Regions from separate parts of the Paenibacillus kribbensis genome, predicted to be linked through region 1. Evidence: riboswitches for the same ligand, from Rfam matches in the RefSeq annotation. Region 1 holds a riboswitch; each other region holds the start of a gene.
The links. A riboswitch is a leader RNA that binds a small molecule or an ion and turns the genes downstream of it on or off. The one in region 1 is predicted to bind thiamine pyrophosphate.
Positions count from the first base shown of each region.

Region 2: another riboswitch for thiamine pyrophosphate. It lies ahead of thiC (phosphomethylpyrimidine synthase ThiC); the one in region 1 lies ahead of tenA (thiaminase II).
Region 3: another riboswitch for thiamine pyrophosphate. It lies ahead of B4V02_RS11440 (thiamine phosphate synthase); the one in region 1 lies ahead of tenA (thiaminase II).

Region 1 is NZ_CP020028.1:1,221,906-1,229,382, forward strand. It holds gene B4V02_RS05645 (hypothetical protein) at 135-350, shown strand; gene thiE (thiamine phosphate synthase) at 517-1,206, opposite strand; gene thiD (bifunctional hydroxymethylpyrimidine kinase/phosphomethylpyrimidine kinase) at 1,203-2,033, opposite strand; gene thiM (hydroxyethylthiazole kinase) at 2,030-2,872, opposite strand; gene tenA (thiaminase II) at 2,893-3,606, opposite strand; TPP riboswitch at 3,737-3,840, opposite strand; gene B4V02_RS05670 (AEC family transporter) at 3,929-4,882, opposite strand; gene B4V02_RS05675 (NAD-dependent malic enzyme) at 4,955-6,676, opposite strand; gene B4V02_RS05680 (glycosyltransferase family 2 protein) at 7,087-7,477, shown strand, end outside.
Region 2 is NZ_CP020028.1:4,819,602-4,827,078, forward strand. It holds gene B4V02_RS26200 (hypothetical protein) at 220-372, shown strand; gene thiC (phosphomethylpyrimidine synthase ThiC) at 453-2,240, opposite strand; TPP riboswitch at 2,422-2,534, opposite strand; gene B4V02_RS21480 (IclR family transcriptional regulator) at 2,631-3,374, opposite strand; gene B4V02_RS21485 (alpha/beta hydrolase) at 3,672-4,709, shown strand; gene B4V02_RS21490 (Fe-Mn family superoxide dismutase) at 4,965-6,329, shown strand; gene B4V02_RS21495 (lipoate--protein ligase family protein) at 6,452-7,297, opposite strand.
Region 3 is NZ_CP020028.1:2,513,322-2,520,798, forward strand. It holds gene B4V02_RS11410 (hypothetical protein) at 1-907, shown strand, start outside; gene B4V02_RS11415 (ABC transporter permease) at 959-1,438, shown strand; gene B4V02_RS11420 (hypothetical protein) at 1,479-1,874, shown strand; gene B4V02_RS11425 (hypothetical protein) at 1,876-2,430, shown strand; gene B4V02_RS11430 (hypothetical protein) at 2,417-3,406, shown strand; gene B4V02_RS11435 (ABC-F family ATP-binding cassette domain-containing protein) at 3,593-5,146, shown strand; TPP riboswitch at 5,241-5,349, shown strand; gene B4V02_RS11440 (thiamine phosphate synthase) at 5,682-6,275, shown strand; gene thiO (glycine oxidase ThiO) at 6,337-7,477, shown strand, end outside.

The sequences.
Region 1 (7,477 bases):
AATAGATAGTCTGCACCTTGCAGACGACTCTTATATGGGTCCCGCCGACCTTTGGGCTCTTATCATGTGACCTTAACTGGGTATTTACCATATAGTATTATTGTCTACACATCAAAACCAGACAGGGAGTGTTTATGTTGTATAATACAGCTTTTTATCGTGATATGTACATGTCTAACGATCCTAATCAACTTGCTGGTCAAAATTTTGTAAAGGCGGAGCATTTTGAACGGATGAAAATGGCTAATGCGAACAATCCAGTGTTGTTTTTTCAGTTTGCCGAACAAGAGTATTATCACAAAGCTCTTGCTCACCGTTATCAAGGAATTGCTCATGCTGCTGAGAGGTAGCTAATTCATTTTAAGTGAAAATCGAAAATAGATTGGGCAGTGGGAAGCGACTACTCCGCCTCCCATTTTTGCTTTATCTAAAAAGTATCAGATCATCTGGAGACAACAGCGACTGGAGCAACGATCCGTTTGAACACAAATACAAGGGGCATTCCCAGTAGCCATTTTATAGTTTTTGGGACACCCCCGGGGATTTGATGCTCAACACTACCTTTTTCTTCATTTCCTCGACAGCAGTCCGAATCTGCTCTGCCTGCGTCACGGCTGAAATCACCGCTACACCGTCGGCACCCGCACGTACCACTTCCTCTACACGATCCACCGTAATGCCCCCAATCCCGACGATCGGCACATCCATTCCTGCTTTGCGCAGCTCATGCAATATGATCGGACCCTGCACGGCGTTGGCATCATCCTTGGAGATGGTTGGATAGATCGGCCCCACGCCGAGATAGTCTGCACCTTGCAGGATGGCGCGGCGGGCTTCCTCAATCGTATGAGCGGAAACGCCGAGCATCCGGTTTCCGATCCGCTCGCGGACGGAAGCAGCCGATTCATCGTCCTGACCGATGTGAACGCCGTCGGCGTCGAGCTCAAGAGCCAGCTCGACATCGTCGTTCACGATGAAGGGAACCCCTACACGGCGGCACTGGTCTTGTAGCCGACGTGCCAGTTCAAGCCTGGGGGCGCCTGTTAACGCACCACGGCCCTTTTCGCGGAACTGGACCATGGTTGCGCCGCCGGCCAGAGCCTGCTGCACGACCCAGCCTGGTTCCGCGAGGCAATTCACGCTTCCAAGCACCAGGTACATCTGGAGATGGCGGCGCACCGTCTCTGACAACATTCTGCTGCTCATAGAAGCATCTCCTGACGACGGCGGAAGGCCCAATGGTTGGTGGGGCCATGTCCCTGTCCAAGCTGCAAAGGTTCCTCAATCGCCGCCTGGATGAAGGCTTTACCACTCGAGATAGCCTCCGATACAGATCTTCCTTTTGCTAATTCGGCGGTGATCGCTGCCGAGAAGGTACACCCTGTTCCGTGTGTATGGACAGTCCGCACCCGCTTGCCGCCCAGTTCGGTAAAGGCGGTTCCGTCAAAGAGCAGGTCAACAATCTGTCGGCTGTTCTCGCTCTCGTCAGCATGGCCGCCCTTGATCACGACGAATTTTGGGCCCATATTGCTAATATGTCTCGCAGCCTCCCGGCGATCCTCCATCGTACGGATGCTGATCCCTGTCAGGGCTTCCGCTTCCGGGATATTCGGTGTAACAACCAGGGCCAAGGGGAGCAGGTCTTCCTGCAAAGCCTGCATCGCTTCTGGCTGCAGCAGTGCTGCACCTCCCTTGGCAATCATCACGGGATCGACGACGACCTTCTCCCAGCCGAACCTTCGAATCTGCTCGCTCACAAGACGGATGATGCCTGCATCAAACAGCATGCCAGTCTTCAGGGCATCTACGCCAAGGTCTGATCCTACCGCTTCAATCTGCTCGGCTGCCGCCTCTTGTGGCAGTGGATATACTCCGTGCACTCCCAGCGTATTCTGTACGGTAACTGCCGTAATTGCCGACATGCCGTATACGCCAAGCTCCTGGAAGGTTTTGAGATCGGCCTGAATCCCGGCCCCGCCACCGCTGTCCGAACCGGCAATCGTCAGTGCTCTAGCTACACGAACGTCTGTCATCGCTTACCACCTGCTGTGGTTGTTCCAGCTTCACGAATCGATACATGCCCCTCCAGCGAGCCCGTATGCAGCTTGGCAAGCTCATCGAGAAAGGCAATCTGGAAGCTGCCGGGTCCCTGATCTGCTGTACGCGCGGCGGCTCGGGAAGCGGCTGCACCGTAAAATGCCAAGCCTGCTGTTCCTGCGAGCAGCAAATTAGGCTCAACGGCGGCAAAAGCGCCCAGCACAGAGGTCAGCAGGCAGCCTGCTCCGGTTACCTTCGTAAGCAGCGCGTCTCCGCCGTTAATCACTCGTACTTCGACCCCATCGGTGATGACGTCCTCTTTTCCAGTGATGACAACGATGGTATTGAGCGCCCGCGCAGCTCGAACTGCCAGCTCGACATGACTGCTGCTCGGGCTGTCACCAGCATCGACGCCTTTAATCTCGCGGGCCTCTCCGATAAGATGGGCGACTTCGGCCGCATTGCCCCGCACCATTGAGATGTTGACTTCACTCAGGATTCGCAGTGCTGACTCGGTTCTAAAGCGAGTCGCTCCCGCACCGACCGGATCCAGCAGAACCGGAACGCCATGTGCATTCGCCGATTGTCCGGCAATGACCATGGCATCGACCAGATCGCGGTTCAGTGTACCGATGTTTAAGACGACGGCACCTGCTATTTTGGCCATATCCGCTACTTCCTCGGGGGCATAAGCCATCACCGGCGAAGCACCCAGCGCATATAAGCCGTTGGCTGTAAAGTTGGTGACCACCACATTGGTCATATTGTGAACGAGGGGGTTGCTGCTGTGTACCTTTGTCAGAAGCTCCGAACAATCCTTTTCCCATTTCAGCATATCGATGTTCCTCTCATATATTAGATTTTCAATTTGCGACAAGGCTTGTAGTCCGATGTAAAAGGGGTCTGGATCGGCCATTCTTCCTGCTTATAAGCCATATCCCAGAACATATATTCCAGCTGGCAACTTAGCATAAAATGCTCAATCATCCGTTCCCGTTCGGCAGCCGTTGCACCTTCCGCCCAAGCATCCACACGGGCTTGATATTTGGCGGTTACATCTCCAACCTGGTTTCCATAGAAACAAATCCATTCATAGAAAGGGTGGGACTCGTCGGGCTTTACCTCATCCAGCAGCCTGCGACCAATCTCCAGATACGTCCATGGACACGGCAGCAGCACGGCCATGAGCTCGCCCAGACTGCCTTCATGTGCGACCGTTAGCATGTGACGGATATAATGATGAGCCGACGGAGCGAGCGGATACCCCTGCAACTCTTCATAGGTCACACCTGCGACAGCACAGAAATTTTGATGGGGATGAACCTCGCTGCGGAGGATAAAAGAGATCTGTTCATTAAATACAGCCATGTCCTCCCGGCTCGTGCATTTGGAGATCGCGATGCCGTATATCCGTATGTAGGCGTTCAAATATTCAAAGTCCTGTTTTACATAGTGAATCAGCTGTTCCCTTGTCAAACTCCCTTCAGCAATACCTCTCACAAAGGGATGCTCAAAAATCGCTTGAAAAACGCTATCCGCCTGCCGACGGAGCTCTTGTGTAAAGCTCATTTCCCCACCTCCACCAAAATGAAGAGCAGGAAGTCCCGTAAGAATACAGTTCCGGAACAACGCTAAAAAGCCGCCCCGAAAACTGGAGCGGCTTCATCATAGGTCCATGCGCAAAAAGCAAGGGACCTTATATACGAAGGCTCCACTTTCCTACGCTAGTACGAACTAGATCAGGTTCAAAGGGTCCAAGATACGTTCTTGTCTCAGCCATAAGCGGCTCCCCTAGTGGACTTCCTATTCTTTTGACTATTACTGTACATTCGTTCATACATTATGTCAAACCGTTATCCATTCGCCCTGCGGCTGGTTGTGCTTGACCTGGTTACATCAATAGCGAAATCAGCACAGGAAGTGTAACGAGAGATATGACAGCACTGATGACAAAGGAGGAGGCTGTTTCTGATTCCAGACTTTCAAAACGGGTAGCGATCATAGCAGCGACTGCTGAACCCGGGAAGGAAACGAGCAGAACCGCCTTAACGGTATCGGCAGACGACAGACCGCACAGATAGGCAATCAGCAGCATTAATAATGGCTGCACGATCGTTTTTAACAGTGCGATGGCAAAGGCACTTACGCTAAAACTAATGTTGCGTACGCCAATGGTCACACCGACCGCGAATAAAGCAGCCCCGGACGTAATGTCTCCGATTTGATTAAGCGATTTGCTTAACAAATCGGGCGATTGGAAGCCGAACAAGGTCAAAATCACACCAACCAGCGGCACCAGCGCCAGCGGTTCCTTTAAGCCGTGAAGAATGGAGTCCCAGATCAGCCTTCCGAGGGGACCCTTCCGTTCCTTGCCTGAATTCCGGCTGGCTACGGTAGCTATAATGGTAGCCGCCGGGTCAAGGACGGCATTGACTACGATTCCGGTAAGGGCAATCGGAATGGCCACGGCTGAGGAGCCGTAGATGGCTCCGAGCACGGGAATACCCATAAAAGCAAAGGTCGGCTGTGCCGAGTTCAAAGCGAACATGGCGGCATCCTTCATCGACTGCTTCCTCGCAAAGCGGGACAGCAGAAGGAGAGCGACAAAAAAGCCGACAATGCCAATGAACAGAGCCAGCAGGAATGTCCATTGCTCAATGAGCGCTCTCCTGTTCGTTGTTGTAATGCCGATGAATAGATGTGCAGGCAGCGCAAATCTGGTAACGAGCGCATTCAGGGCTTTGGAGGAAGAGGCATCGAAGCTTTTGTTATGCCCCGCTAACCATCCCAAAATAATAACGAAAAAAATCGGCACCAAAATATAAAGGATATGTCCGACACTCATAGATCGATTCTCCTTGCTTGAACTGACGTATCCTGCCTGTCTGAACAGGCATTCCCGTCCCTAATTGAAGCATTAGTGAGGGTGATGGATTGCACTTTCCACGGCTTTGACCTGCACATATTCCGGTTTCCACATCGCATCCCGAATGGCTTGCTCAACATTTGAAATGTGTGCCTGTGCTACCTGATCCTGAATTGCGGCCTTCGCCACCGCAACCGCAACCGCAAACGAGACATCACGTAATTTTCGGATATGGGGCAGCAGCGCACCGCCAGGTTCATTCGAATCTACGCCATTGGCAACGGCTTCTGCTGCGGCTGAAAACATGGCGGGGGTGATCCTTTTGGCTTTGACCACAATCGCACCCAGGCCAAGTCCCGGGAAAACAAAGGCATTGTTCGCCTGTCCAATCTCAAATTTCGTACCGTTATAGGTGACGGGCTCAAAGGGACTTCCGGTAGCGATCAATGCTTTGCCGTCGGTCCACCGTATCAAATCCTCGGGTACCGCTTCGGCAAGGTTTGTAGGATTGGACATGGGCATGATGATCGGGCGTTCTACATGCTTGGCCATTTCCTTGATAATCTCTTCTGAAAAGGCACCCGCTACACCAGACGTTCCGATCAATAGAGTAGGCTTCACCTGACGGATAACCTCAAGCAGCGGTATTTTTCCGTCATCAGACCGTGTCCATGAGCTGACTTCTTCTTTTTTACGTACATACGGCTTCTGATAATCCAGGACATCTTCCATATCGTCCGTTAACAGCCCACGGTAATCAAAAGCCCAAAATGGCTTAAATGAATCCTCCTCCGAAAGGCCATCCGCGATCATGGCTCCCCGAATTTGGTCAGCGTTGCCGATTCCTGCTGCCCCCGGACCGAAGACAAGTACTTTTTGCTCACGCAGCGGAATCTTGGTGACACCTACCGCCGAAAGAATCGCAGCCAGGGTTACCGCTCCTGTGCCTTGAATGTCATCGTTAAAGGTGAGAATGCTTTGACCGTATTTGCCTATAATATGGCGTGCGTTCACGCTGCCCACATCTTCCCAATGCAAAAGCGCCTTCGGAAATTGTGTTAACGTTTTGCTGATAAAAGTATCAATAAACTGGTTGTAGGCTTCTCCGCGAACCCGCTTATGGCGGTTTCCGATGTACAGCGGATCATTCAGCAGCTTTTCATTATTCGTGCCCACATCCAGTACAATCGGCAGTACCCGCCCGGGATGAATGCCTGCCGCAGCTGTGTACACAGCAAGCTTGCCAATAGCGATGTTAATTCCCCCGACACCCCAGTCACCGATCCCCAAAATACTTTCGGAATCCGTTACGACGATCAGATCCACATCTTCTCCGTTCAAACCGGAATTATAAAACGCTTGTCCAATGCCGTTCGGGTCATCTATCGACAAATATACGCCTCCGGGACGGTTGTACTCGTGACTATATTCTTGAATGGCGGTTCCTACCGTAGGTGTGTAGACCACAGGCAGCATTTCACTCAAATGGTCGGTTAGCAGGCGATAGTAGAGTACGACATTTCGATTGTGAAGGTCATTGAGCGAAGCATTTTTACGCAGCATGGTGGGCTGTGCCAAAAACTGCTGATACGCCCGTACGCTCTGTTTTTCCAGTGAAAGGACGGTTGGAGGAAGGATTCCTTCCAGCCCCAGCTCTTTGCGTTCTTCTTCTGTAAAAGCGACACCTTTGTTCAAAAGGGGGTTCGCTAGCACATCCTTCCCCCGTAATGAAGTGGATAATGAGCCGTCCCGATTGACATAAAATGCTTCCATCAAACACCCTTCTTTCTCTTCGTATTAATAATTGTTCATTAGGGTTATTCATGACGAAAAATGTCATGCTGCCCATAGTATGGACGTGCCAAACTGTTTTATTCGTCTATTGTTATATGACAAAATAACCATAAATTTTTCTGTAATTGATTACAAAGAACCAATTATTAATTTTGAAAAAATACGATGAATTCATTGTTTTTGGTTCTTATGAATCAGGTCTTAATACTCTATTTTTACAAAATATAAAAATCATTTCTATTCCCCTTATATCCTTATGTATCACGGCATGTCAGGTGTTTTATGAAGAAATTATGAAGGATTTGCACATCGATTTAACGCCTCTAAGCAAACATTTTTAATTCTTTTTCAACAAAATAGAACTATTCGGAGGAAAAGGAGAGGTTTGTGTGGGGCCTATAGCCATTTTTAGCGATCATTACAGGGCTATTGATTATCCCAATGTGATTCATTTTTACCAATCTATACAATGCAGGGACCCTGAGGCAGCTTCAGTCTATGCAGACGCATGTTGTTGCCTGATCGATTACAGGGAACCGGAGGAAGCTGTGCGGATAGCCAATCAAATTCGTAGTCAATTTCCGCAAATGCCACTGCTAGTGTTAACGGATGTCACAGCTCCATTCAGTGATCAGCATATGGTGGAGATCACCGGAATAGGCCGTTTACGCCTGCTATTTTGGCAAGCCAATGACAACGAGGAAGTGCTGTCAGAAATACAAAGCTTGCTCTACCCTGAGTATTCAGCCAAAGGTCAACATATTGCCTTCATTCTGTCTG
Region 2 (7,477 bases), 2.2 Mb from region 1:
AATGACCATCCTCCTAATGCACATTTTGGACACATACGACCATCTTCCTGTTTTATGTCAAAAGCATTTTACTTTGAAAAAATGCGGTTATAATGATTGCAACTTAACCAAGCAACCTACATGGCATTACGACATCAAGTACATACAAATAGTCCTATACAGATGTCCTAAGCAACTCAAGCTGGATTTGACAAAATGGAATTGGAGGAACAACCTAACATGAATACAATGAACTTAACTGTACACACCCTGATGCCCTTTCACCACCAATACCAACGCGCCAACGCTGTGAATATGCAGAAGAAAGAAGATAGCTCGGAGAAGAAGCTCAGCTTTCAGGACATTTTGAATGAGAAAATGGGTAAAAAATAAAATAAGCTCAAAAGCCGTGTTTCCCTACATCGTCTGTAGAGAAAACACGGCTTTTTTAGGGTTATTGACTTATTTTCAACCTATTGTCCTGCATCCCGGTACTGTTCGGCCTTTTCACGCATCCCGGCAGCTACAGCCTCTTCTGTATTCAGTCCCTTGTCAGCCGCATAGGCGCGAATGTCCTGCGTAATGCGCATGCTGCAGAATTTGGGACCGCACATCGAGCAAAAATGGGCTTCCTTGGCCCCCTCTGCCGGCAGCGTCTCATCATGGTAGGATAAGGCCCGCTCGGGATCGAGGGAAAGATTAAACTGGTCGCGCCAGCGGAACTCAAAGCGCGCCTTGGATAAGGCATCATCCCGTTGCTGTGCCCGTGGATGGCCTTTCGCCAGATCAGCAGCATGTGCCGCAATTTTGTAGGTAATGACTCCTTCACGAACATCATCCTTGTTCGGCAGGCCCAAATGCTCCTTCGGCGTAACATAACATAGCATGGACGTCCCGAACCAACCGATCATGGCTGCTCCGATGGCTGAGGTAATATGATCGTAGCCAGGCGCAATATCCGTCGTGAGCGGTCCCAAAGTATAAAAAGGAGCTTCCTGGCAAATTTCCATTTGTAAATCCACATTCTCCTTGATTTTGTGCATCGGAACATGCCCCGGACCTTCGATCATGACCTGGACGTCATGCTTCCACGCGATTTGCGTTAGCTCACCCAGCGTTTCCAGTTCTGCAAACTGTGCTTCATCATTCGCATCATAGATGCTGCCCGGACGCAGCCCATCCCCGAGGGAAAAGGCTACATCGTAAGCTTTCATGATTTCGCATATTTCTTCAAAATGCGTGTACAAAAAGTTCTCCTGATGGTGCGCAAGGCACCAGGCCGCCATAATCGACCCGCCCCGGGAGACAATTCCCGTCATTCTGTTCGCCGTCATCGGGATATAGCGCAGAAGCACGCCCGCATGAATTGTAAAATAGTCCACACCCTGCTCCGCCTGCTCAATCAGGGTATCGCGATACATCTCCCACGTCAGTGCCTCAGCTTGGCCGTTCACCTTTTCAAGCGCTTGATACAGCGGTACGGTTCCAATCGGCACAGGGGAATTCCGGATGATCCATTCACGCGTCGTATGGATATTACGGCCTGTGGACAGGTCCATGACCGTATCCGAGCCCCAGCGCACAGCCCAGGTCATCTTCTCCACTTCCTCCTCAATGGAGGACGTGACCGCAGAATTACCAATGTTCGCATTGATCTTCACGTGAAAATGACGCCCAATGACCATCGGCTCACTTTCCGGGTGATTGATGTTGGAAGGCAAAATCGCCCGTCCCGCCGCCAGCTCCTGTCGCACAAACTCGGGCTCCACCCCTTCGCGAATGGCCGCAAACTCCATCTCGGGCGTAATGATTCCCTTGCGAGCATAGTGCATTTGCGTCACCGTGCGCCCTTGTAAGGCACGAAGCGGACGATGGGTCACGCCGGGAAATTCCACCGCTTCCCGTTTGGAACCGGGCTTCAGCCCATTATCCTCCGGCTTAACCGTGCGTCCCTCATAAGCTTCGGCATCGCCCCGTTCCAGCACCCAGGCCCTCCGCAACGGGGGCAGCCCGCGGCGGATGTCCACCTGATAGGCTTCGTCAGTCATCGGACCGCTCGTGTCGTACACACGCAAGGGCTCATGATGCTCGGTGCCCTCCGGCGTATGTGTGGGGTGCAGAGCGATTTCACGCTCTGGCACGGCAATATCCGGCCGCGAGCCTTGAATATACACCTTGCGGCTCCCCGGAAAGGGTTTTACTCCGTCAGCTTGCTCTGCACTTGTCTTCACTTCAGTTTCTTCTGTTTCCGTCGGTTTCATTGTTCGTTCCTCCCGTTTCGATGAAATGACACACCGATCCGGAACCATTCCCAGGGTGGCTGATCTATGCAAAAAAGCCGGTTCCCCAGGGAACCGGCTAATCTAACGAAGAGCTATCCAAAAGTACACACACAGAATAATATATTCCATGCGCCTTCTTAGGCAGCAGCTACGTATACATTTCAATGGCCGATTACTTCCCTACGCTGGTATGATCCAGATCAGGTGCAAAGGGTCCGGAATCTTGCACGATTCCATCTCAGCCCGGCATTACAGGCTCCCCCAGTAACTGTGATACTTCAATTTGCATGAGGCGGCGATAACAGACATCCCGCCATCCTCATCAGATTACTTTAAAATTATTGCTTTGGCAACCCTTCTCTGGTCCTGTTACGGGAGCATAAGCCCCATTTCCTTCGCAGCTTCGATCAAAATCGGGGCAAAATCATGCAGCGTCTCAGGTGCAAGTCGGCTGACCGGACCGGATACAGACAAGGCCGCAGCGACCTGTCCCTTCCGGTTCACCACAGGCGCTGCCACAGCGGCTGCACCTGGCTCCCGTTCTTCATAGCTGGTTGCATACCCCTTCTCACGAATGTCCTGCAGCTGTGCTTTATAGACCTCCGGGTCTACCGAGGACGGCCATTCATCCCCCCTTAGCAGGGTTTCCAGCTCCTGTGGCGGCATAAAGGCCGCCAGCACCTTGCTGGAAGCCCCCACAGCCAGCGGCATACGCGCACCCACAGGCGCAACGCGGCGGATGGGCTGGTTGCTCTGAACGGCCTGAATGCGAATACGCATGCTGCCGTCCCGCAAGTATAAGCTGACCGTCTCACCCAGACGGTCACGCAACCCTTCCATCGCAGGCTGCAGCAGCACTGCCGGCTCGTCGCTTTGTGACAAATGGGTAGACAGCTCCCATATGCGGAAGCCGAGCCGGTATTTTTCGGTTGCGGAATTTCGAACGACAAAGCCACGATCCTCAAGCGTTGTCAGCAGCCGGTGAACCGTGCTTTTATGTAGTCCAATTTTGGAGGCAATCTCCGTCAGACCAAGATCCGAGTCTGCGGTAAAACACAGCAATATATCAAGTGCACGCTCCACAGCGCGAACGGTTAATTTACGGTCTTCCATCGTGAACCGCTCCCCTTGTATCCATTTTCGTTTCACACCATGAAACATGGTTACATAAATTATATAGAATACTCGCGGCTACTGTAAACCGATGTTTTTGTGACAGCTATATTACAGAAAAAGAACAAACATCGACAATTCTTTGCATCATTTTTACTTTTCCGGTGCAGGCGTTGACTTTGGATAATCACCATCATACGATAATAGGTATCAAGTGGACATACACTATCATTTTCAAGTGAATTTGTACCTAAATTCCATAGCATGAAGTTCAATTTTTTATAAGGAGGCTCTTACATGATTTCGACATCCCAGCGCAGTTCTCAGCTACAAACCGCTGTTCAGGAGCCGTCCATCCCACTGATTAATCCCCGTATGCTGCGGTTCAAGCACATTGTGATTGCGCTGCTGCTATCGGTCGTATTTTTTCTGTTGTTTTGTTTTATCGCTCTGCACGCCTACATTGCATGGGTTCTCACCAATCCGACGGTAGCACCGCTGTACTCCAACCCGATGCAGGCGAAGGGAATGGCCTATGAGGAAGTCAGCTTCCCCGCCAAGGACGGCAGCCGCATGGTGCAAGGCTGGTATATCCCGGCGGATCAATCGCGGAAAACGATTATTTTCAGCCATGGATATGGGGCCAACCGCGAAGAAAGCTGGATTCCCATGTATGATCTGGCGCATTATGCCCATAGTCTGAACTTTAATGTGGTTATGTTTGACTACGGTTTCGCGTCCCAAAACAGCAAGGCGGTCGCGACCGGAGGGAAAGCGGAATCCCAGCAGCTTCTAGGGGCGATCCAGCTTGCGAAGCAACGCGGCTCGTCGGAGATTATCGTATGGGGCTTCTCGATGGGGGCAGGAACCGCCCTGCAGGCAGGTTTGCAAACCAAGGATGTGGACGCGATGATTTTGGACAGCACCTTCCTGCTGGAGCCGGATACACTGTACCATAACATTCATAATCAAATTGATTTGCCACGCCATCCGTCTTTGGAAATTCTGGAATTGCTGTTTCCAGTTTTGAACGGCACCAGCCTGCATCAGATTCCATATCAGGAGGTCAAAAAGGAAAACTATCCGTTCCCGATCATGTTTGTGCATGGTACACAGGATGAAAAAGCGCCTTATCCCATTGCGGAAAAGCTTGCTGCCAATCAGACCAATCCGCTTTCCAGCGTGTGGATTGTCAAAAACGGACTGCATGAGCTGATTTTCAGAGAGCATCCGCGTGAATACTTGCGGCGGGTATCGACGTTTTTGAGCAGCGTACAGGAGCTGGAGGACAAAAAAACTATCGCTAGTGCGAATAAGCAAACGACTGCGAAGTAATACAATGAATTTTTTAAGCTATATTATCCACAGCTTGAGGAAGCCCGATTATGGACATTTAACTCGTGTCAAGTCAGGCTTCTTTTTTTGCGTCCTAATGGCAATTTATCATTCTGTATGACATGTGTATCTGATGGAGAGAGTTTGTAGACATATTCCCGACGAGACGGCGAATATACTGGGTACGTATGCATCCGGGGCAGATTCTTTCTCCAACCCGGGTAGCCATAGTGGGATACGGGAGGTAAAAGAACAATGCTGAGTACTTATGGATCTTTTCTGCCCTTGCGCGTGCTGGAGGAAATCCGGCATTGGAAGCAGCAGGAAAGTTGGCATGTGGAAGTGATTAAGTCCGCTACCGAGGGACTTGAGCCTGCATATGTGCAGCTGCTCGATGATTGGCGAACCGTATTTGAACAGACCGAACGGGCTGCTGTAGAACTGCTTGAAGAGCAGCGGAGCGCCCTCGATCCGGCAACTCAGGCGTGGCAGGACCCAGAAGCGCAGAAATCGGCTGCTCCAGAAGCACACACACACGAACTGGCTGAATATTCAGGACAGCCGAGGGAATGGGGTGAGGCGTCGTCATCTGGAAAGGTGTCATTGCCAGAGACTGTCTCGCAAGATCTGCATCGCCGGCTGGACGGATTGCTGCAAACTGCAAACCGTCAGTCACAGGAATATGTTCGCCAGCTTGGCCTGCTGGGCGAGCACAGTCTTGCATTACGACAGCAGCCCAGATCCGCCGGAATTGTGCTGCACGCGGCCCATGAAAGCCAATATTTCCTGATCTCGACCACCCCCTTTCAAGAGCCTGGCTCCATCGAACGGGCTGCCGGATTGTATCATGTGGCAGTAGAGGGTGAGCACTACCCTGAGGATACGTTTCGAGAGCGACAGGCGGGCATACGGGGAGAAGGTAACTGGGCGTCCATGGGCGTTCAGTCCGGTCAGACGCAGCCCGCGGCGACCGAAAAAGCTTCCCCCGGTCGTGCGGTTCCGATCGGGGGGCATCGCTTGCCGCCGCTCCCCTACCCCTACAACGCGCTTGAGCCGTACATTGATGAAAAGACGATGCGTATTCACCATGACAAGCATCATTTGAGCTATGTGAATGATTTGAATAAAGCGGAGAAGAAGCTGGAAGAGGCCCGGAAAACAGGTGATTTTGATCTCGTAAAGCACTGGGAACGGGAGCTGGCATTTAACGGTGGCGGTCATTATCTGCACACTCTTTTTTGGACGATTATGAGTCCACAAGGTGGGGGGAAACCAAGCGGACCGCTGGCTGAGCAGATCAAAAAGGATTTTGGCAGCTTCGAGGCATTCAAGAAGCATTTCAGTGCGGCAGCCGAGAAGGTTGAAGGAGGCGGCTGGGCGATTCTGGTGTGGAGTCCACGCGCAGGACGGCTTGAAATTTTGCAGTCTGAAAAGCACCAAAACCTGACCCAGTGGGAATCCATTCCGCTACTGGCGATTGACGTATGGGAACACGCCTATTACTTAAAGCATCAGAACGAGCGCAACAAATACATCGAAGACTGGTGGCATGTCGTGAACTGGCCTGAGGTGGAGGCGCGCTACGCTCAAGCCTCCAAGCTGAGATGGCAGCCCTTCTAAGCCAAAGTGGCATGTGGGCTAAGTGCCATATGACTAAGTTCCATGTAAGCCAGTGAGCTAAGTTTCATGTAAGCTAGGGAGCTAAGTTTCATGTAAGCTAGGGAGCTAAATTCAGCTCTACACTATACTTGTGAGTCGTATCGCTCCCTAAGAGCAGCCATTTGCTCTGCCAATCCCTGCGGCTGCGCTAGCGAGCCATCGACAGACAAAATCGTAGCCCGGCTTTCGATCACCCGGCGCAGAGATGCCGTATAGGCCTCAACAGATGGCACCCCAGCCAGCTCTGCCAGGCTGCCCATCGTTGCCGGATTTACCAGTGGATAATCCGGCTGCGGCGCCCCCGCCGGCGTATCTCCGGCTGCCGCCGCATAAAACTGCTGCACCGCCTGGGCACGCTCTGCACCACTGCCCTCAATCATCACGAAAGCCGTGATGATATACGCCTTGGCTTGACGCCGCTGCGCAATGCCGCAAAACTTGCGGCCTCGGACGCTGACATCGTAATCACCGGGACAGAAGGACCCGGTGATTTCCCCGGTCTGCGCCTCGGCAGACCACGGGGCCAGCGCATCGGCAATCAGCCCCGCCATGAGGCGGAAATCCTCATTCAGGCTAATCGCCCGCTGCGGATTCGGCAGGATCAGGGACAGGTTCAGTACCCCCCTGTCCAGCATGACGGCTGCTCCGCCCGAGGGACGCACGCATACTGAGGTTCCCGCGCTGCGCACGCGCTCCATCGCCTGCGGCGCGTATGGAAGCCTGCGGTCCCGGTGACCGATGACCAGCGCAGCCGGATGCCGCCACAGATGCAAAACAGGTGCAGCTCCCTTACCGACTTGCCGACAGGCCAGCTCCTCCCAGGCCAGCGGAGACAAGACGTCCATTCGGGTATCGGTCAGCGGCGCTTCATACCATTGCAAATTAGGCAAAGCTGTTGTTTTTTCTGCTGAGCTATGTACGTTCTCCATATGGTATCCCCTATCTTAAAATCACTGTTATGCATAGGCTAATCGTAAATGTTAAGGCAGCTATGCTGCGCTGTTGAATGTTGTATCCGTCCATCCGTCTATTCCTATGTTAGCAAAAAGAGTGTTAGCAAAAAAGGGTGGCTACGCCTATGCGTAAACCACCCTTTTTCATCACATAAC
Region 3 (7,477 bases), 1.3 Mb from region 1:
CATACGGAGGATTGCTCTTTTCATTACAGGATTGGTGCTGAGCATCAGTACGGTATTTATTTTACATGAAGCTGAGAAAACACATATTCTTTATGCTCCTGTTCAATTGGGTCAAATGTTTGGACGTTTAAATCCCACAGAGGAAAAAGAAGCTTTGAAGCAGAGTGAGGTTGACCGCAAAATCATGTACCTACTTAACATGAGAGCGGAAAGCACATATGAGCAGACGTATGCAGCTCTGGAGCATAATGCAGGTGGCACAGTAAATGCAGATCAGCTATCTAAAAATACGCGCCGTATCCTTCAAAAGCTGGAAGCGTGGAATGAGGAATACATCAAGTGGTGGGAAGTGCTGATCGGTTTGGTTGTGGGATATGCAGCCTACCAAATGCCTATGCTTTTGTTATATTTGCAACGAAAAATGCGTCGGTTGGATATGAGGCATGAGGTATATCAGTTTCAAACGGTCATTTCTATTTTGCGGGTCATGGAACGAATGTCTGTCGAGGAAATATTGGAGTGGTTGAATCGTTTTTCGGTTATTTTCAAGAGGCCATTGCAAAAATGCTTGCTTCATTATGAACACGGACCCGAGACAGCTCTAGATTTGTTGAAAGAAGAAGCTCCTTTGCCGGAATTTCAACGTCTGGTGGACAAGCTCCATTTGTCTTTGGGCAAAATTACGATTCGCGAGGCCTTTGACGATTTGGATTCTCATATGTCCTACTATTTTGAACAAAGAAAACAGGAGTATGAAAAAATGATAGACAGCAAGGCCATCTGGGGTAGGATGATTGGTTTTGCTCCAATGTACAGTCTTATCTTTTTATATTCGGTGATTCCATTGATCGGCATGAGCTTTGTTCAAATGGATAGCTATTATGAGCAGATACAAAAAATTCAGTAAGTAAGCTCTATGATTACCCATACGATATAACAAACTAAGGAGAGAAAAATAATGAATAACGCATCAACTGCCTTAAAGGTAGCCGCCGGTATATTTTTGACTATCGCCCTCATTACAATTGTAGTCATTCTGTTTATTTCAGCTCAGGAGGCGACCAAAACGGCACAAAATAATTTTGCTGATATTCAGACGGAATTGTCTCAAGCCTCTTTTACAGTATATGACGGTACAACGATTAGCGGATCTCAGGTAACCAATGCGCTACGCAAGTTTCAGGGCAAGGACCAATTCGGTATTCAGATTAAAACCGGCAAAAATATGGCAGGGCAGTGGTACGGTAATGCTTTGAACATTAGCCTGGACAGTGAACAGTATGGTGCAGTGAACGGTGGAAGTGATAAGACGGGAAAAATAGCGAATACGCTGAATGAGAAAGAAAACGAATACGTCAATCCAAGCGGTAAATTCAAGGCCGAAATCGTCAAAGACAAATCGAATGTTGTACGCGGCTTGCTATTTACCCAATCCTAAACGCTACAGTGGAGATCATAATGAGTAGGGAGATGGGTGCATGTCTGATCACGCTTCGAGCATGCTGCGGCTTGGTGTATCACTTATTTTGTTCATAACCGCATGTACGGCAGCAGCAGACTTGTCCAGTCAGATGAGTATGGCACTGGAATTAAGATCACAGCAGGAGGAGCGTTCCGAGGGGCGGATATCCCGTATTGCGGAGCCGGGCATGCCGGAACGGATTCAAGGGACTCAGGTTATTCAGGCGATCCGCATGAATTTACAGGATGGAATTTCGGTTCAAGTCGACGGGACGGAGTACGATGTGTATTCCGAACCGTTTGAGCCTGATGTATCGGCTTTAAATGCTTCCTCTTTGTATTCCATGTACCCACAACGTAATCAGCATGGAGAGATCATATCTGTACGCTTTGAGAAATTGGAGGAGGACTGAAGTGGTTCAATTAATATCCAAGCTGCTCGGGGCCCTGCTCGCTGTATTGCTTTTGTACATCGTACCCGCAGCTCAAGCTGCTGAACGGCAGGATGATATATCGGGGCTGAATGTTTATCATTCAACGGTACGTTTTGTAGATATGGTAAGAAGCAAGGGCTACATTACACCGACGATGTATAACGATTTTATGCGTGAACTGGAGCTTACAGGCAATACGTATGAAGTTGATCTGGAGCATATGCACAAAAAATATGTACCGGAATATGCAGATGCCTCGAAGCCGGATAGTTTTCTGGGCAATTATGAAACGGTATATGATGGGTACTACGACGCGCAAATCTTGCCTGTCCTTTTTCCTGACAATCAGCAGCCAAAGTCAGACCAGGCACGTCGATATACCTTGATGGCAGGGGATTATTTTACAGTGCGGTTGCATAACACAAATCGGACTCCTGCTGATTTATACGAATCATGGCTTCTGGGCGGGAGCGATAGCGGAAAGCCGGCAGTTACAGCTTCTTACGGAGGCATGGTTCTGAATGAAGATTACTGATTTTGCAGTTATATTTATCCTGCTGTTTTTGCCCTTTGGTGTAATGAATGATTTGCGGGTACAAAATCAGCGTGAAGTGCAGCAGTTGGAAATGAAATATACATCGGCTCTCCATACCGCAGTTCAGGATGCAGGTGTCGTACTCTCCCAAAATGAGCGTCAGGAACGGGAGGCTGGATACGGATCGGACAAGTTTTTTCGTGTTGATAAGGAAGAAGCGCTAAAGACGTTCCTGCATACCCTTTTTCTAAATATAGGTATTGATGGGGATACAGTAGCACAACGCGCTTTATTGGATTATATACCTGCCATTGTGATTTTGGATTATGACGGTTATTATACGTTTGCCTCAGAAACCTATACAGATGAAGATGGACAAGTTGCGATAGGTCCCAAATGGAGTGAAAAAAGGCCTTTTGCCTATGCTGATTCAGCGGGTAATAGTGTGGGATTCACTTTGGATAATTATGTACATGCGTATGATTCGCAGAATCACAGGTGGGTGGAAGGCTTTCAAAAGGAGCTTCAGGGCCAAACCAGCATTTCGTTGCTGAATAATTCCGAAACGTTTGAGCAAGTACAACGTTCCACCATCGTTCATAGTGTTCAGGAAGACCTGGCCCGCCTGATTAATCTCCATAACCAAAAGGCAGCACGCAACGGCGTAGCCTATACGTTTACACTGCCGACTATTCCGCAAGAAGAGTGGTATAACACGGTAGATGATGTGGGGTTGATGGCGTTTATCCAAGGCATTCCGGTTGGTGACAGGTTTTATAATAACTATGGATTTGGTGGTGGAAGAGTCGTTAGAAAGCAAGCCATTATCGGTGGCTTAGAACCGGATACCGGAATGAAATATTTTTACAGAGATTCCTGTCCGGCACCCTTTCAGGCTAGAGAACGTTTTTCAGATGAAAAATCTGCGGCTGCTGCGGGGTACTTCGAGTTTAAATGTAATAACGGCTTACAATAATCACTCTGACGAGTGGTTTTTCTTTTTTTATAGGAAAGTCCGCATTAAAAACCTTAAAATTCGTTATTTTCAATGTTCCGATAAGGCTGCTGAATGTGCTACAATAAGGCTTTGAAAGAAAACAAATGATATATGAAATAATGACAGTCGGCATCGCCGATGACAATAAGGAGCCAAAAACAGCGTATGAGTTTATTGACTGTAGAAAATGTATCCCACAACTTTGGGGACCGCGCATTATTTAAAAATGTTTCCTTTCGATTACTTGCGGGGGAACGTGTAGGTTTAGTAGGAGCTAACGGTGTCGGTAAATCGACACTCATGAACATTTTGACCGGGAAATTGCTTAAGGATGAGGGTAAAGTGGAATGGACTCCACGTGTACGTTACGGTTATCTGGATCAGCACACCAAGCTGACACCGGGCAAAACAGTACGTGATGTATTGAAGGACGCATTTCTTCCTTTGTTGGAATTGGAAAAGGAATTAATGCAGATTACGGATAAAATGGGGGATGCTTCTCCCGAAGAGCTGGAAGTGCTGCTGGAACAGATGGGTGAAATTCAGGAGCAACTGGATATGGGGGATTTTTACCTCATTGATGTAAAGGTTGAAGAAATGGCGAACGGGCTGGGTCTCTCGGCCATCGGACTGGATCGGGATGTATCCGCGCTTAGTGGTGGACAACGGACTAAGGTGCTTCTGGCCAAGCTGCTGTTGGAAAAGCCAAACGTCCTCCTGCTGGATGAGCCAACCAACTATTTGGATGTTGAGCATATCGAATGGCTTACACGTTATTTGAAGGATTATCCTTATGCATTTATTCTTATTTCGCATGATACGGAGTTCATGAACCAGGTCGTTAATGTTATTTATCACCTTGAATTTGCCAAGATGACCCGCTATTCAGCAAATTATGAAAAGTTCCTTGAGATGGCGGATCTGAACAAAGCGCAGCATATTGATGCTTATGAGAAGCAACAGGAATATATTAAGAAACAGGAAGACTTTATTCAGCGCAACAAGGCGCGTGCATCCACATCAGGCCGGGCGAAGAGCCGTGAAAAGCAGCTTGATCGGATCGAACGTATTGATAAGCCCGAAGAAGCTGCCAAGCCAACCTTTCAATTTAAAGAAGCACGTGCGAGCGGGAAAACGGTTTTTGAGGGAATTGATTTTGAAATTGGCTATACTCATGCCCTGTTGCCTAAAATGTCCATGACGATTGAACGTGGCGAAAAAATTGCAATTGTAGGCTGCAACGGTGTCGGTAAATCAACATTGCTCAAAACTATTCTGGGAAAAATACCGCCAATTAGCGGAAAAACCTATCAAGGCGATTTCTTGCAGCCGGCTTATTTTGAGCAGGAAGTAAAAGCGGGCAAAATCACACCGATTGACGATGTGTGGAATGAGTTTCCACATTTGAACCAGCATGAAGTAAGAGCGCATTTGGCCCGTTGCGGATTGAAAAATGAGCATATCACACGTCCTCTGTCTGCGCTTAGTGGTGGTGAGCAGGCTAAAGTACGTCTGTGCAAATTGTTAATGCGGGAAAGCAACTGGGTTCTGTTTGACGAGCCTACCAATCACTTGGATGTTAAAGCAAAGGACGAGCTTAAACGTGCCCTGAAGGAATATAAAGGGACTATATTGCTCGTCTCGCACGAACCGGATTTTTACGAGGACTGGGTAACCAAAACGTGGAATGTGGAAGAGTGGTCAAGTAAAGTCAACTAGAATCAAAAAAATTCAGTTCTGTTATGCTTCACAAAAAGTGGGGGTTGCAGAATTAGAAAAATATGCTAAGCTATTTGTAGCTGATACAATATAATAGTCACACTAGGGGAGCCGCCCATGCGGCTGAGACGGAATAAATGGATTTCGGACCCTTTGCACCTGATCTGGGTTATGCCAGCGTAGGGAAGTGAGCGCCGTACAAGCAAGGTAATCGCATCATTACTTTTGTTTGTGCGTGGGACGATATACGTATACGGATTTGATTGTCCGTTCGATTATTGGACGTTCGTGAAACCACTTCCTCTGGGAAGTGGTTTTTTTGCGTTTCGTTTGGCTTTGCCTGTCGAACTTCCGTATACGGATTCACATATGTTCTCCTTTCATTATTGCTGGTACTTGTGGCTGGCTCCGTATGTTATTTCGCGATATGGAGCTGCAACGATATAGGTTCAGCTTATACGATTATTTTATAACTTTAGTTCATATTCTTAGTTCAATGTGAGGTGAAAACGAGATCGAATTACACGTGATTACGATGGAAAGTGGCTACCATGCAGATGTACCCCAACTGGCTGCTGCTATTTATCCGTATGTTCATTATGTGCACGCACGCCTGAAGCAGAAGGGTGCCTCAGAATTGCTTGCTTTGATCCGCAGCATGGTAGGGCAGGGAGTTCCTTTGCAGCAAATTGCAGTCAATGACCGTGTGGATGTAGCTTTGCTTACCTTGGCTGGAGCTGTCCAGCTACCGGCTAGTGGTTTACCTGTCAGGGATGTGAAAAGCCTGCTTCCAAAGGGGACACGCTGTGGAGTGTCAGTGCATTCCCTGGAGGAGGTGCAGATGGCCGAACGGGCTGGAGCTGACTATGTACTGTATGGTCATGTATATGAGACCCAATGTAAGCCCGGTGTTGTGCCGCGGGGTACAGCCCAGCTTAAGCGGATATGCAGCTTGTCGAACATTCCTGTGATTGCGCTCGGCGGCATACAACCGCATCATATTCCAGAGCTTTATCATGCTGGAGCAAGCGGAATTGCAGTGATGTCCGGCATATGGGAAGCTGAGTCGCCAATTGCGGCTGTGATGGAATATAGACAAATGGTAGATCAGGTAGCCCACAATCTGTAGCAGGGAACGAGAGTAGTAGAAATTCGAAAGCAGTATGGTCAGTGGAGAGGAGATATAACACATGCTAAAGATACACACAGAGGCTACAGTTATAGGACATGCTGAATGCTTGGTCATAGGTGGAGGTGTGATCGGCAGTTCCATTGCTTATCATGTGGCCAGGGAAGGGCGCAGTACGATTATGCTGGAGCGAATGATGCCGGGTGAGGGAGCCTCGGGGGCAGCGGTCGGAATGCTTGCGGCGGAGAGTGAAGAGTTCGCCGACCCTGAGTTTGAACAATTTGCTCGCACAAGTCGGGATGCATTCCCTGAGCTAGTTCGTGAGCTGGAGCGGTTGTCTGGTGTTTCAGTAGAATTTCGTACAGAAGGTTTTGTAACTCCTTTCCGTTCGGAAGCTGAGGGTGAAAAACGCTGGAAAGCTGCTAATACGCGCGAGGATAATCAGCCTGAGTGGTGGGATGCCGGGGAATTGGCCAGACGGATTCCGGGCATAGATCGTCAAGCGATTGGAGCTATATATCGATCGAAGGAGACACAACTCTTCCCCGTACAGCTGTGCCGTGCTTATACGGGAGCAGCTACAGTGTTGGGTGCAACAATAGGGTCCGGTACCCATGCAGAGCAGTTGGTCGTACAGAATGGCCGGGTTTGCGGTGTAGTGACAGATAGCGGCTTTGTTTCCTGCAACCAGGTCATTATTGCCGGAGGCTTGGAGAGCATGAATTTGCTAGAGCAAGTGGGCTTTTATTACCCGCTTTATCCGGTCAAGGGTGAAGCAGTTGCCGTCTCCTTGAAGGATCACCCTTTGGAATATACCATTTATGCCGATGATGTTTACCTTGTGCCGAAGCAGAAGAACGAGCTTTGGATAGGGGCTACGAGCCTTCCGCATCACGATGACACAGAAGTGACTGTTGCAGGTTTGGAGGGGCTACTGGCACGTGCTTCTGCATGGTTGCCGCGCGTACGCGAAGCTTCTTTTGTACGCACTTGGGCAGGCTTGCGGCCGCAGGCGGCAGCGGGACGTCCTTTCATAGGGGCTGTTCCCGGTGTGGAAGGGGTATATGCTGCAGTCGGGCATTATCGCAACGGTGTCCTGTTGAGTGATGCTACCGGACGTGCGATGGCTGCTCTGCTTAAAGGGGCTGATGCGGCTGAACTTGGAATAAGCAAAATTTCTTCTGCACGTATCAAGGAGGAAA